One region of the Streptomyces sp. NPDC090022 genome, then DNA from elsewhere that is predicted to be linked to it. Evidence: riboswitches for the same ligand, from Rfam matches in the RefSeq annotation. Region 1 holds a riboswitch; the other holds the start of a gene.

Region 1 (6,726 bases):
TAGGCGGGACGGCTAGCCGAAACACTGTGTGAACACATGTCGTATAAACTCCGCAAACGAGGCACAGAGTTGGCGCGCGGCCATTGCCCCTCAGCCCCCCTCTGGCCCCAGAATGCGACAGCTCCGTCCGCACCCCCCTTCCCCCGGTCTCCCAAGTGAGAGGCGACCCACCATGCCGCTGCATGTCCCTCCGGCTCCCGCGCCCGCCCTGCGCAGCGTCCTCGCGGCACTCGGCTCCCCCACCGCCGTCCAGGAGGTCCTCACCCCCGCCCTGCGCGCCCTCCCCGGCCCCAAGACGGCCGAACTCCCGCTTCCGGTCCACGTCCTGGACCGGGTCACCTCGGGCGGCAGGCCGCCGCGCACCCGGCTGACCGGATGGCGTTTCCTGATCCGCAGCGGGGACCGGTACGTGGCGGCGGCGGACACCCGGCTCACCGCGGACGGCTGGGTCTTCTCGCACTTCTTCGAGGGGCCCTACGTGGCGGCGACCGAACGCGCGCTGCGGCAGGCGGAGTCGGTGGGCAAGAACTACCAGCCGAGACTGCTGTCCGTGCCCGAGCTGTACATGATGACCCTGTGGCTGCACGGGGCGGTGGGCGCCGACGCCTCGGCCGGTCTGCCGGCCGCCGCCGACCTGCTGGTCCCGCTGGCTCCGGCCCCGCCCGGCATCGCGGCGTACCGGCCGCACCCGGTCTCCGAACTGCTGCCGGTGATGACCCACCGGCTGACCCCGCCCATCCCTCCGGTGCCGCCCTCGCTGGCCGCGCCGGCCGCCTGACCGTCCCCGGACGGGGGCCTGACCCGGTTGACCCATTCGGCCTAGTCCGCTGGGACCAGGCCCGAACCACCCGAAATGACAGGGGAGTTGGGCTGAACCGCCCGCACGAGTGATGCGTCATCAATCTCAGAGGACAGCTGCCGGGAAATCCATGCGGACGCAAGTCCGTAGGGCAACACTGGGATCCTGACCACACCAAGAGATTGATACGGGGGGCGGCCATGAATCACGCACCGAGCCGCAGCACACAGACCACACCGCAGCGAAAGAACGCATCCATGTGCCAGCACCAGCCTGCCTGTCCATCAGCCGAATCCGCCGACAGGGAGGCCGCGCTGCCTGTGGCGAACCACCCGGAACAGGGCTGGAGCCTGCTGTGCAACGGCGTCCTGCTCTTCGAGGACACCGGTGAGCTGCTGCCGGACGGCCAGATCATCGCGCCGCACCGGCCGCTCGCGGCGGCCTGACGGCGCCGCGGCACCGGCCGACGCCACAGGGGCCGGTCCGGGAGGAGACTCCCGGACCGGCCCCTGTGTCATGCGCCCCGGCTACCGGGCGCTCGGATCAGTTGTCGTACTCGTCCAGCGGCGGGCACGAGCAGACCAGGTTGCGGTCGCCGAAGGCACCGTCGATACGGCGCACCGGCGGCCAGTACTTCTCGGCCGCGACCACGGTGCCCGGGAAGACCGCCTCGTCACGGGTGTACGGGTGGTTCCACTCGCCGCCCAGCGCCGCCGCGGTGTGCGGGGCGTTGGCCAGCGGGTTGTCCCCGGCCGGCCAGACGCCGGAGGCGACCTTCTCGATCTCGCCGCGGATGGCGATCATGGCGTCGCAGAAGCGGTCGATCTCGACGAGGTCCTCGGACTCCGTCGGCTCGATCATCAGCGTGCCGGCCACCGGGAACGACATCGTCGGCGCGTGGAAGCCGTAGTCGATCAGACGCTTGGCGATGTCGTCGACGGAGACGCCGGTCGCCTTCGACAGCGGGCGCAGGTCGATGATGCACTCGTGGGCGACCAGACCGCCGGGGCCGGTGTAGAGCACCGGGTAGTGCGGCTCCAGGCGCTTGGCGATGTAGTTCGCGCCGAGCACGGCCACCTGGGTGGCGCGCTTGAGGCCCTCGCCACCCATGAGGCGTACGTACGACCAGGAGATCGGCAGGATGCCGGCCGAACCCCACGGCGCCGCCGAGATCGGGCCGACGCCCGTCTCCGGGCCGGCGGTCGGCTGGAGCGGGTGGTTGGGCAGGTACGGGGCGAGGTGCGCCCGGACACCGACCGGGCCGACGCCCGGGCCGCCGCCACCGTGCGGGATGCAGAACGTCTTGTGCAGGTTCAGGTGCGAGACGTCGCCGCCGAAGTGACCCGGCTTGGCCAGGCCCACCAGGGCGTTGAGGTTGGCGCCGTCCACGTACACCTGGCCGCCGGCGTCGTGCACGAGACCGCAGATCTCGGCGACGTGCTCCTCGAAGACGCCGTGGGTGGACGGGTAGGTGATCATCAGGACGGCGAGCTCGTCGCGGTACTGCTCGATCTTGGCGCGCAGGTCCGCGGCGTCGACCTCGCCGTCGTCGGCGGTCTTGACGACGACGACCTTCATGCCGGCCATCACGGCGGACGCGGCGTTGGTGCCGTGCGCGGAGGACGGGATCAGGCAGATCGTGCGCTGCTCGTCGCCGTTGGCGCGGTGGTAGGCGCGCACGGCCAGCAGGCCGGCGAGCTCACCCTGGGAGCCGGCGTTGGGCTGGATGGAGACCTTGTCGTAGCCGGTGACCTCGCAGAGACGTTCCTCCAGCTCGTTGATGAGCGTGGCGTAGCCCTGGGCCTGGTCGATCGGCGCGAAGGGGTGCAGCTGGCCGAACTCGGGCCAGGTGACCGGCTCCATCTCGGTGGTCGCGTTGAGCTTCATGGTGCAGGAGCCCAGCGGGATCATGCCGCGGTCCAGCGCGTAGTCCTTGTCCGCGAGCTTGCGCAGGTAGCGCAGCATCGCGGTCTCGGAGCGGTGCTGGTGGAAGACCGGGTGCGTCAGGTACGCGTCCGAGCGCAGCAGGCCCTCGGGCAGCGCGTCGGCGGCGCTCGCGTCCAGCGCCTCGATGTCGGCGCTCACGCCGAAGGCGGCCCAGACGGCCTCGATGTCGGCGCGCAGGGTGGTCTCGTCGCAGGAGACGAGGACGTGGTCGGCGTCGGCCCCGTACAGGTTGACCCCGGCCTCGCGGGCGGCGGCGACGACCTCGGCGGCCTTGCCGGGCACCCGGGCGGTGAGGGTGTCGAAGTACGCGCCGTGGACCACCTCGACCCCGCCGGCGGTCAGACCGGCGGCGAGCAGGGCGGCGTAGCGGTGGGTGCGGCGGGCGATCGTCTTCAGGCCCTCGGGGCCGTGGTAGACGGCGTACATGCCGGCCATGACGGCGAGCAGCACCTGCGCGGTGCAGATGTTGCTGGTGGCCTTCTCGCGGCGGATGTGCTGCTCGCGGGTCTGCAGGGCCAGGCGGTACGCCTTGTTGCCGTCGGCGTCGACGGAGACGCCGACCAGGCGGCCGGGCAGGGAACGCGCGTGCTTGTCCTGGACGGCCATGTAGCCGGCGTGCGGGCCGCCGAAGCCCATCGGGACGCCGAAGCGCTGGGTGGTGCCCACCGCGATGTCCGCGCCGAGCTCGCCGGGCGAGGTCAGCAGGGTCAGGGCGAGCAGGTCGGCGGCGACCGTGACGATCGCCCCGAGCTCGTGCGCCCGGTCGATGACCGGCTTGATGTCGCGGACGGCACCGGAGGCGCCCGGGTACTGCACCAGCACGCCGAAGACGCCGCGCTCGGCGATCTCCGCCGGGATGCCTTCGGACAGGTCGGCGACGACGACCTCGACACCGGTCGGTTCGGCGCGGGTCCGGATCACGGCGATGGTCTGCGGCAGGGCGTCGGCGTCGACGAGGAAGACCCCGCCCTTGACCTTGCCCACGCGGCGGGCCAGCGTCATGGCCTCGGCGGCCGCGGTGCCCTCGTCGAGGAGGGAGGCGCCGGAGGTCGGCAGGCCGGTGAGGTCGGCGACGACGGTCTGGAAGTTGAGCAGCGCCTCCAGACGGCCCTGGGAGATCTCCGGCTGGTAGGGCGTGTACGCCGTGTACCAGGCCGGGTTCTCCATGACGTTGCGCAGGATCACCGGCGGGGTGAACGTCCCGTAGTAGCCGAGACCGATCATCGAGGACAGGACCTGGTTGCGGTCGGCCAGCGAACGCAGTTCGGCGAGCACCTCGGCCTCGGTGCGGGCGCCGGGGAGGTCCAGGGCCTCGGCGCTCTTGATCACATCCGGCACCGCGGCGGCGGTGAGTTCGTCCAGGGAGCCGTAGCCGACCTGGGCGAGCATCTTCGCCTGGGCCGCGGCGTCCGGCCCGATGTGGCGCTGCTCGAAGGGGATGCCTCGCTCCAGCTGGGAGAGCGGAATGCGGTTGGCGGTCATGTACGGAGGCCTCCTGGTCGTACGACCTGCGAGGGGCACCACGGCGCGGGCACCCGGACGGCCTCCCCCTCTGTCATCTCAACCTGAGAGCTTCACCGGTCCGCCTGGGGGTCGCCCGTGGAGGTCCGGTTTTCACCGTCGGTGAGGGAGGGGAATCGGTAGTGCGGGTCCGACGCCCACCCCTGCTTTCCAGAGTGGCCTCGTCCGTGCGGTACGTCTGCCTGAGAGATTCCGGGGAGGATTTGCTCCTTCGGCGCCTCCGCCGTGTTCACGTCGTGCTCGCATCGCGCTCACGTCATGCTCACTCGGAGGACTCTCCCGCACAGGGTCAACAGCCGTCACCCAGCCTACCAGCGAGCTTCTGGGGCCTCCCTCGAGTGGCCCTCGCTCCGGATTTGCCCTTTTGTAGTCATTACGGAGGAGTTGCGACCCGTTGGAGGGACCGTGCAGACCGACATCGATCCGCGCAGCCTGATCGGCCGCAAGGCGTACGACCGCAACGGTGCCAAGATCGGCACGGTGGACGAGGTCTACCTCGACGACGCCACGGGTGTGCCGGAGTGGGCAGCCGTACGGACGGGGCTCTTCAGCAGGGACGCGTTCGTCCCGCTGGAGCCCAGTGAGCTGGTGAACGACACCCTCCGGGTGCCCTTCGAACGCTCCCTGATCAAGGACGCTCCGGACTTCGGGGTCGGCCGCCACCTCTCACCGGAGCAGGAGCTCCAGCTCTACCACCACTACGGCCTGGACGTGGCGCTCCCCAGCGACTTCCAGCGCGACTTCGGCCGCCTGGCGGGCGACGGGGAGGGCTGACCCCGGCCGGCGAACGACGCCGACCTCGGCCGGCGGGCCGGCGCGGGCGTAGGCGTGCGCCGGCCCGCTGGCCGGCGCGGGCCGCCGCGGGCGCCGCCGGCCCTCAGGGGGCGGCCCGGTCCGGTCCGGGTGGCAGGCCCGGGAGCGGGAGGGGGTCCGAGGGCCGCAGTTCCGGGTCGTCCACCCGGAAGGTCCGCACCCGGCCGGGCGGCGATCCCGGCTGCTCGAACCGCACCGTGACCCGGCCGACGCCGCTGCCCTGCACCCACCCGGCCCCGTACACCGCGTGCCGTACGTCGCTGCCGGCCATCCAGCGCCGCTCCGGGGGCGCCCCGGGCTCCGGAGGGCCGGACTCCCCCGCCCGGGCCGCCACAGCCGCCCCAGCCGCCCCTGAGGCTGCCCCAGGAGCCACCGGCGCCCCGGCTGCCCCGGACGCCCCGCCAAGGCCGGCCAGGGCCGCTGCCGCCGCCTCGGCCTCCGCCCGGGCTTCCGCCTCCGCCCGGGCGTCCGCCTCGGCCCGGGCCTCCGCCTCCGCTTCGGCCTCCGCCTGGGCGAACAGGTCCTCCTGGGTGTAGTCCGCCAGCCCCGAGACCCCCACGCCCAGCAGCCGTACGCCGCCCGTGGTGTCCACCGCCTCCAGCAGCCGGGCCGCCGCCTCGCGGACCACCGCGGGGTCGTCGGTGGGCCCGCGCAGCGTCTCCGAACGGGTCAGCGTCGAGAAGTCGTACCGGCGCACCTTCAGCACGATCGTCCGCCCCGAGTGCCCCGAGTCCCGCAGCCGCCGCACGCACCGTTCCGCCAGTCGCTGCACCTCGCCCCTGATCCGCACCCGGTCGTGCAGATCCACGTCGAAGGTGTCCTCGACCGACACCGACTTGGCGTCCCGCTCGGCCACCACCGCCCGGTCGTCGAGCCCCAGCGCCATGCGGTACAGCGCGACCCCGTGCGCCCGCCCCAGCATCCGCACCAGCTCGTCCTCGCCGGCCTCGGCCAGCTCCCCCACCGTGGTGATCCCGGCCCGCCGCAGGTGCTCGCCCGTGGCCGGGCCCACGCCCGGCAGCGTCCGTACGGGCATCGGCGCGAGCAGCTCCCGCTCCGTGCCCGGCTCGATCAGCAGCAGTCCGTCCGGTTTGGCCTCCTCGGAGGCCACCTTGGCCAGCATCTTGGAGCCGGCCAGCCCCACCGAACCGCTCAGTCCCGTGACCGCCCTGATGTCGGCCCGCAGCCGCTCCCCCGTCGCCCGCGCGGACGCCGCGTCGAACGCGCTGCCGCCCGCCTCGAGGTCGACGAAGGCCTCGTCCAGGCTGAGCGGCTCCACCAGCGGCGACAGCTCCCGCAGCAGGGCCATGACCTGGTCGCTCACCGCCCGGTACAGGGAGAAGCGCGGGATCAGGTACGCCCCGTTCGGGCAGAGCCGGCGCGCCTGCGCCGTCGGCATGGCCGAGTGGACGCCGAAGCGCCGCGCCTCGTACGAGGCGGTGGCCACCACCCCACGCGGTCCGAGCCCGCCGACGATCACCGCCTTGCCGCGCAGGCTCGGCTTGGACGCCTGCTCCACGGAGGCGTAGAAGGCGTCCATGTCCAGATGCAGGATCGTCGGAGCGGTTCTCACAGCACCGATGCTGCCCTACGCCACCGACAACGGACCGCAAACACGTTCGACGGCTTTCCGGCGGCGCGGACGG
Region 2 (6,726 bases), on a different contig from region 1:
TAATCGGGGCATGGCGCGAACCGAGTTTCCCGAAGACCTGCTCGACCTGCAGATCCGCGTGATCCGGATCTACGCCGCGCTCGACCGGCTGCCCGCCGGGGCCGGGGCGACCCGGCTGCGGCGGGAGCTGGTGGAGGTGCTGCGGGCGCTGTACGGGCATCCGTACTGGCGGCAGCCCGGGCACTGCTCGGCCGAGCTGGTCGAACTGCGGCGGCAGGCGCGGATCCGCGGCTGGATCGCCGCGGCCTGAGCCGGGGCCGGCCCCGAGTCCAGCCCGGTCCCTGACCGGCACGCCCCGGCCCCGCAGGCGTGGCGACGCGACACGGCCCGGAGCCGACGGGGTCGGGTCCGGGCCGCGGGGGGCGGGGGCGGCCGGCGTCAGGCGCCGGCCGTGGCCGTCAGCACTCGATGACGTTCACCGCGAGACCGCCACGGGCGGTCTCCTTGTATTTGATCTTCATGTCGGCGCCCGTCTCCTTCATGGTCTTGATGACCTTGTCCAGGGACACCTTGTGGCTGCCGTCGCCGCGCATCGCCATCTTCGCCGCCGTCACGGCCTTGACCGCCGCCATGCCGTTGCGCTCGATGCACGGGATCTGCACCAGGCCGCCGACCGGGTCGCAGGTCAGGCCCAGGTTGTGCTCCATGCCGATCTCGGCCGCGTTCTCCACCTGCTCCGGGGTGCCGCCCAGCACCTCGGCGAGCGCGCCCGCCGCCATCGAGCAGGCCGAGCCGACCTCGCCCTGGCAGCCGACCTCGGCGCCGGAGATCGAGGCGTTCTCCTTGAAGAGCATGCCGATCGCGCCCGCGGCGAGGAGGAAGCGGACCACGCCGTCCTCGTCCGCGCCGGGCACGAAGTTCATGTAGTAGTGCAGGACCGCCGGCAGGACGCCCGCCGCGCCGTTCGTGGGCGCGGTGACGACGCGGCCGCCCGCCGCGTTCTCCTCGTTGACCGCCATCGCGTAGATCGTCGTCCACTCGCTGCGGTGCATCATCGGGTCGCCCTCGGTGCGCAGCTGGCGCGCCGTGGACGCGGCCCGCCGCTTGACGCGCAGGCCGCCCGGCAGGATGCCCTCGCGCGACATGCCGCGCGCGACACAGGCCTGCATGACCCGCCAGATCTCCAGCAGGCCCTCGCGGATCTCCTCCTCCGTGCGCCAGGCCTTCTCGTTCTCCAGCATCAGGGAGGAGATCGACAGGCCGGTCTCCTTCGCCAGGCGGAGCATCTCGTCACCGCTGCGGAAGGGGTACTTCAGCACCGTGTCGTCGAGCTTGATCCGGTCCTCGCCGACCGCGTCCTCGTCGACGACGAAGCCGCCGCCGACCGAGTAGTAGGTCTTCTCCAGCAGCGGCGCGCCGCTCTCGTCGTACGCGAAGAGGGTCATGCCGTTGGCGTGGTACGGCAGCGACCGGCGGCGGTGCAGGATCAGCTGGCTCGGCTCGTCGAACGCGATCTCGTGGACATCGCCTATCTCGGTCCCGAGCAGCCGCAGGCGGCCGCTCTTCCGGATGCGCTCCACCTCGTCGTCGGCCGTCTCCACGTTCACCGTGCGCGGTGAGTGGCCCTCCAGGCCCAGCAGGACGGCCTTGGGCGTGCCGTGGCCGTGGCCGGTCGCGCCGAGGGAGCCGTACAGCTCGGCCCGCACGGAGGCGGTCTGCGCGAGCACACCGTCCTTCTTCAGCCGGTTCACGAACATACGGGCGGCCCGCATCGGACCGACGGTGTGGGAGGAGGACGGGCCGATGCCGATGGAGAAGAGGTCGAAGACGGAGATGGCCACGGTTGCGGACTCCTATGTCTGCTCGTGGGTGGGAGGAGGACGGGGCGCGGTGCGGCAGAGGGGTGGGAGGCGGTGCGGGAGGGGCAGGAGGAGCGGGAGTGATCTTATGAGGGTGATTAGTACGGATTTTGTCCGACAGACGAGCTTATCGCGGCCGCGTGAACACCATTGCCGCCGAAAGGTGACCCAGGGAGGTCGGGCATGAGAAAGGCCCGGCCTGCGGAAGGGAAGGCCGGGCCTTTCTCGGGTGCGGGCGCGGGGTGCCGTCGGCCGGCCCCGCGCGCGGCGGCACCCGCGCCGGTGCCCGTGCGGGCACCGGCGCGGCCGCCGGCGGCGGTGCCTACAGCGACGGGTACAGCGGGTGCTTCGCCGCCAGCGCCGAGACGCGGGCCTTCAGCGACTCGCTGTCGTACGACGGCTTCAGCGCCTCCGCGATGATGTCGGCGACCTCGGTGAAGTCCTCCGCCTGGAACCCGCGGGTGGCCAGCGCCGGCGTACCGATCCGCAGACCAGAGGTGACCATCGGCGGCCGCGGGTCGTTCGGGATGGCGTTGCGGTTGACCGTGATGCCGACCTCGTGGAGGCGGTCCTCGGCCTGCTGCCCGTCCAGCTCGGAGTTGCGCAGGTCGACCAGGACCAGGTGCACGTCGGTGCCGCCGGAGAGGACGTCCACGCCCACGGCCTTGACGTCGTCCTGGACCAGGCGCTCGGCGATGATCTTCGCGCCGGCCAGGGTGCGCTCCTGGCGCTCCTTGAACTCCGGCGAGGCCGCGACCTTGAAGGAGACGGCCTTGGCCGCGATCACGTGCTCCAGCGGACCGCCCTGCTGACCCGGGAAGACCGCCGAGTTGATCTTCTTGGCGAGCTCCTGCGTGGACAGGATCACACCGCCGCGCGGACCGCCGAGGGTCTTGTGCGTGGTGGTGGTCACGACGTGGGCGTGCGGCACCGGGTTCGGGTGCAGGCCCGCGGCGACCAGGCCGGCGAAGTGCGCCATGTCGACCATCAGGTACGCGCCGACCTCGTCCGCGATGCGGCGGAAGGCGGCGAAGTCCAGCTGGCGCGGGTACGCCGACCAGCCGGCGACGATCAGCTGCGGCTTGGACTCCTTGGCCAGGCGCTCGACCTCGGCCATGTCCACCTGGCCGGTCTCGTCGACGTGGTACGGGACCACGTTGTAGAGCTTGCCGGAGAAGTTGATCTTCATGCCGTGGGTCAGGTGACCACCGTGGGCCAGGTTCAGGCCCATGATCGTGTCGCCCGGCTTGAGCAGCGCGAACATCGCGGCGGCGTTCGCCTGCGCGCCCGAGTGGGGCTGCACGTTGGCGGCCTCGGCGCCGAACAGCGCCTTGATGCGGTCGATCGCGATCTGCTCGACCACGTCGACGTGCTCGCAGCCGCCGTAGTAGCGGCGGCCGGGGTAGCCCTCGGCGTACTTGTTCGTCAGGACCGAGCCCTGGGCCTCCATGACGGCGACCGGAGCGAAGTTCTCCGACGCGATCATTTCCAGGGTCGACTGCTGGCGCACGAGTTCGGCGTCGACGGCGGCGGCGACGTCCGGGTCGAGCTCGTGGAGAGGGGTGTTCAGTACAGACATCTTCGGTCCCCTGGGGTCAGTTGCCGGACTTGGTCAGGTCGGCGTACTCCTCGGCGGAGAGCAGGTCGGCCGGCTCCTCCGCGATACGCACCTTGAACAGCCAGCCGCCCTCGAACGGGGCGGAGTTCACCAGCGCCGGGTCGTCCACGACGTCCTGGTTGGACTCGACGACCTCGCCGGTGACCGGGGAGTACAGGTCGCTGACCGACTTGGTCGACTCCAGCTCGCCACAGGTCTCGCCCGCGGTCACGGTGTCGCCGACTTCGGGGAGCTGGGCGTAGACGACGTCACCGAGCGCGGTGGCCGCGAACTCGGTGATGCCGACCGTCGCGACGCCGTCCTCGGCGGCCGACAGCCACTCGTGCTCCTTGCTGTAACGCAGCTGCTGGGGGTTGCTCATGACCTGATTCTCCTGGATGCGGGGGAGTGCTGATGAACAGTGGTCTTGCGGAGTGAGACGGAGTGACGGACGGATCCCGGCGGGGAAATCGTCACTTCTGCCGCTTGTAGAAGGGCAGAGCCACGACCTCGTACGGCTCATGCGTACCGCGAATGTCCACGCCGACGCCGGAGGTGCCGGGCGCGGCGTGCTCCGCGTCCACGTACGCCATCGCGATCGGCTTGCCCAGGGTCGGGGAGGGGGCGCCCGAGGTGACCTCGCCGACGACCTCGCCGCCGACGACGACCGGGAAGCCGGCGCGCGGGACCCGGCGGCCCTCGGCGATCAGGCCGACCAGCTTGCGGGGGGCCGTGGACGCCGCGCGCTCGGCGGCGGCCTCCAGGGCGGCGCGCCCGACGAAGTCGCCCTCCTTCTCGAACTTCACGACCCGGCCCAGACCCGCGTCGAAGGGGGTCAGCGCGGTGGTCAGCTCGTGGCCGTACAGCGGCATGCCGGCCTCCAGGCGCAGCGTGTCGCGGCAGGACAGCCCGCACGGCACCAGGCCCACGCCCTCGCCCGCCTTGGTCAGCGCCTGCCACAGCTCCACCGCGTGCTCGGGGGAGACGAACAGCTCAAAGCCGTCCTCGCCGGTGTAGCCGGTGCGCGCGATCAGCGCGGGCACGCCGGCGACGGTGCCGGGCAGGCCGGCGTAGTACTTCAGGCCGTCCAGGTCGGCGTCGGTGAGCGAGGCCAGGATGCCGGGGGACTCCGGGCCCTGCACCGCGATCAGCGCGTACGCGTCGCGGTCGTCGCGGACCTCGGTGTCGAAGCCCGCCGCCCGCTCGGTCAGCGCGTCGAGGACCACCTGGGCGTTGGAGGCGTTGGCGACGACCATGTACTCGGTCTCGGCCAGGCGGTAGACGATCAGGTCGTCCAGGATGCCGCCGTCCTCCTGGCAGATGTGCGTGTAGCGGGCTCGGCCGACGCCCACGGTGGAGATGTTGCCCACCAGCGCGTGGTCGAGGGCCTTGACGGCCTCCGGGCCGGTCAGGGTGATCTCGCCCATGTGCGAGAGGTCGAAGAGGCCGGCCTTGGTGCGGACGGCCGTGTGCTCGTCGCGCTCGCTCCCGTACCGCAGCGGCATGTCCCAGCCCGCGAAGTCGGTCATGGTCGCACCGAGCGAGCGGTGCAGCGCATCGAGGGCGGTCAGACGGGGGGCATTGCTCATCGGTACGGCTCCCAGGGTCCCAGGGGGGCATCGACAGGACATCGACATGACATGACGAGGACGATCCTCCCCATCTGTCATCGGAACCTGAGAGGTTCGCCGGAATCCGCGCGTGGCGGATTTCCCGGCTTGCACCTTGGGTGGGGCCTTGACCGTCCGGCGACGGCGTGGCCCGCTTTTCAGATCTGCCTCATCCACGCGGTACGGGGCCTGAGAGATTCAAGGGAGGTTCTTGCTCCTTCGGCGCCCGCCTGCCGTACGGCCGACGGGACTCTCCCGCGCGGATTCAAGCGGCCTGTATGCAGTTGGGTGTCCAGATGGCGCACATCATTGCACGGGCCGGGTGGGAATGGGGGTCCGGGTCCGAAAAGGAGTACGGTCCGCCGTCGCGGATCCGTACGCTCCCGTCCGGAACCGGGACGGTCCGGATTACCGTCTCTTTACACTCAGTGGGCATGGGGTCCAGGGACCCGACCCGGGGAGGCGATCACTGTGTGGAGATTCGGACTCGCGGAGCTGCGCGGAAGGCCCGTCGCGGCCGCCGGCGGCGTGCCCGTGCAGCCCGCGCGCGGTGAGCGCGAAGCGCTCCGGGCGCTGCCGCCCGGCGCCCGTGCGCGCGCCGTCGCCGCCGGAGCCGCCGCCACGGCCGGTGCGGCCGGGGCCGCCGGTCATGCCGCCACGGCCGGTGCCGCCGGTGCCGCCGCCGGCGTCCGTCCGGCCGTGCGCGACCTGCGCGGGCACGGTCACGGCCGCGGCGCCCGCGGGCCCGCGCGGCTCACCTTCGCCGGTGGCGACATCGTCGTGGTCTCCGGGCTGCCCGGCGGCGGCAAGAGCACGCTGATCAAGCGGGCGGTCCCCGGCGGCGGCATCGACTCCCAGGACGTCCGGGAGCGCTGGGAGGCCCGGATGCCCGCCTTCCTGCCGTACGCCGTCTACCGCCCCGCGGTCCGCGTCGCGCACTACGCGGGCCTGTGGCGGGCGGTCCGCTCCGGCGCCTCGGTCGTGGTCCACGACTGCGGGACCCAGGCATGGGTCCGGGCCCTGCTCACCCGGGCCGCGCGGCGCCGCGCCCGCGCCCTGCACCTGCTGCTGCTCGACGCCACGCCCGAGGAGGCCCTCGCCGGGCAGGCCGCCCGGGGCCGGGGCGTCTCGGCGTACGCCTTCGCCCGGCACCGCGGGGCGGCCACCCGGCTGCTGCGCGCGGCGGAATCGGGCCGGCTCCCGGCCGGCTGCGCCTCGGCGGTCCTGCTGGACCGGGCGGCCGCGTCCCGTATCGACCGGATCGCGTTCGCCCCGGAGCGCTGAGCGCTGAGCGCTGAGCGCTGAGCGCTGAGCTGGGCTGGGCTGTACGGGCCGCGCGGCGCGGCGGGCGGGAGCGGGCCGCCCCGTCCCCGCGGCGCGGGAGGCGGCGCGTACCCACTAATCTCGGCCTGGCAGGGACCGTGGCAGGGACACGGACAGGCGGACGGGCGCACGGAGGGCAACGCGATGCACGGGCAGGGCAACGGCTGGCCGGCCAACGAGCTGGAAGAGGTGCTCGGCGCCTCGCTCGGCGTCCCGGACGCCGGCGGGCGGATCCTGGAGGTGCTCGGCCGCAGCCGGCTGTGGATCCCGCTGCCCGCGGGCGGTGGTCCGGACAGCCCCGACCTGACCCTGCCGACGATGGACATCGGCGGCGCCGCGTACGTGCCCGTCTACAGCTCCCAGGCGCAGTTCCAGATCTGCGTCGCCGCCGCCATGG

Evidence for each region. A riboswitch is a leader RNA that binds a small molecule or an ion and turns the genes downstream of it on or off. The one in region 1 is predicted to bind glycine.
Region 2: another riboswitch for glycine. It lies ahead of gcvT (glycine cleavage system aminomethyltransferase GcvT); the one in region 1 lies ahead of gcvP (aminomethyl-transferring glycine dehydrogenase).

Annotation. Positions count from the first base shown of each region.
Region 1 is NZ_JBIVFN010000042.1:22,160-28,885, forward strand. Features, by position in the region: gene ACIPXB_RS36495 (hypothetical protein) at 173-778, shown strand; gene ACIPXB_RS36500 (DUF5999 family protein) at 1,057-1,245, shown strand; gene gcvP (aminomethyl-transferring glycine dehydrogenase) at 1,343-4,228, opposite strand; glycine riboswitch at 4,428-4,559, opposite strand; gene ACIPXB_RS36510 (PRC-barrel domain-containing protein) at 4,673-5,041, shown strand; gene ACIPXB_RS36515 (DNA polymerase IV) at 5,145-6,653, opposite strand.
Region 2 is NZ_JBIVFN010000013.1:115,319-122,044, forward strand. Features, by position in the region: gene ACIPXB_RS22750 (hypothetical protein) at 11-250, shown strand; gene ACIPXB_RS22755 (L-serine ammonia-lyase) at 399-1,781, opposite strand; gene glyA (serine hydroxymethyltransferase) at 2,122-3,378, opposite strand; gene gcvH (glycine cleavage system protein GcvH) at 3,395-3,778, opposite strand; gene gcvT (glycine cleavage system aminomethyltransferase GcvT) at 3,870-4,985, opposite strand; glycine riboswitch at 5,175-5,274, opposite strand; gene ACIPXB_RS22775 (AAA family ATPase) at 5,580-6,290, shown strand; gene ACIPXB_RS22780 (enhanced serine sensitivity protein SseB) at 6,474-6,726, shown strand, end outside.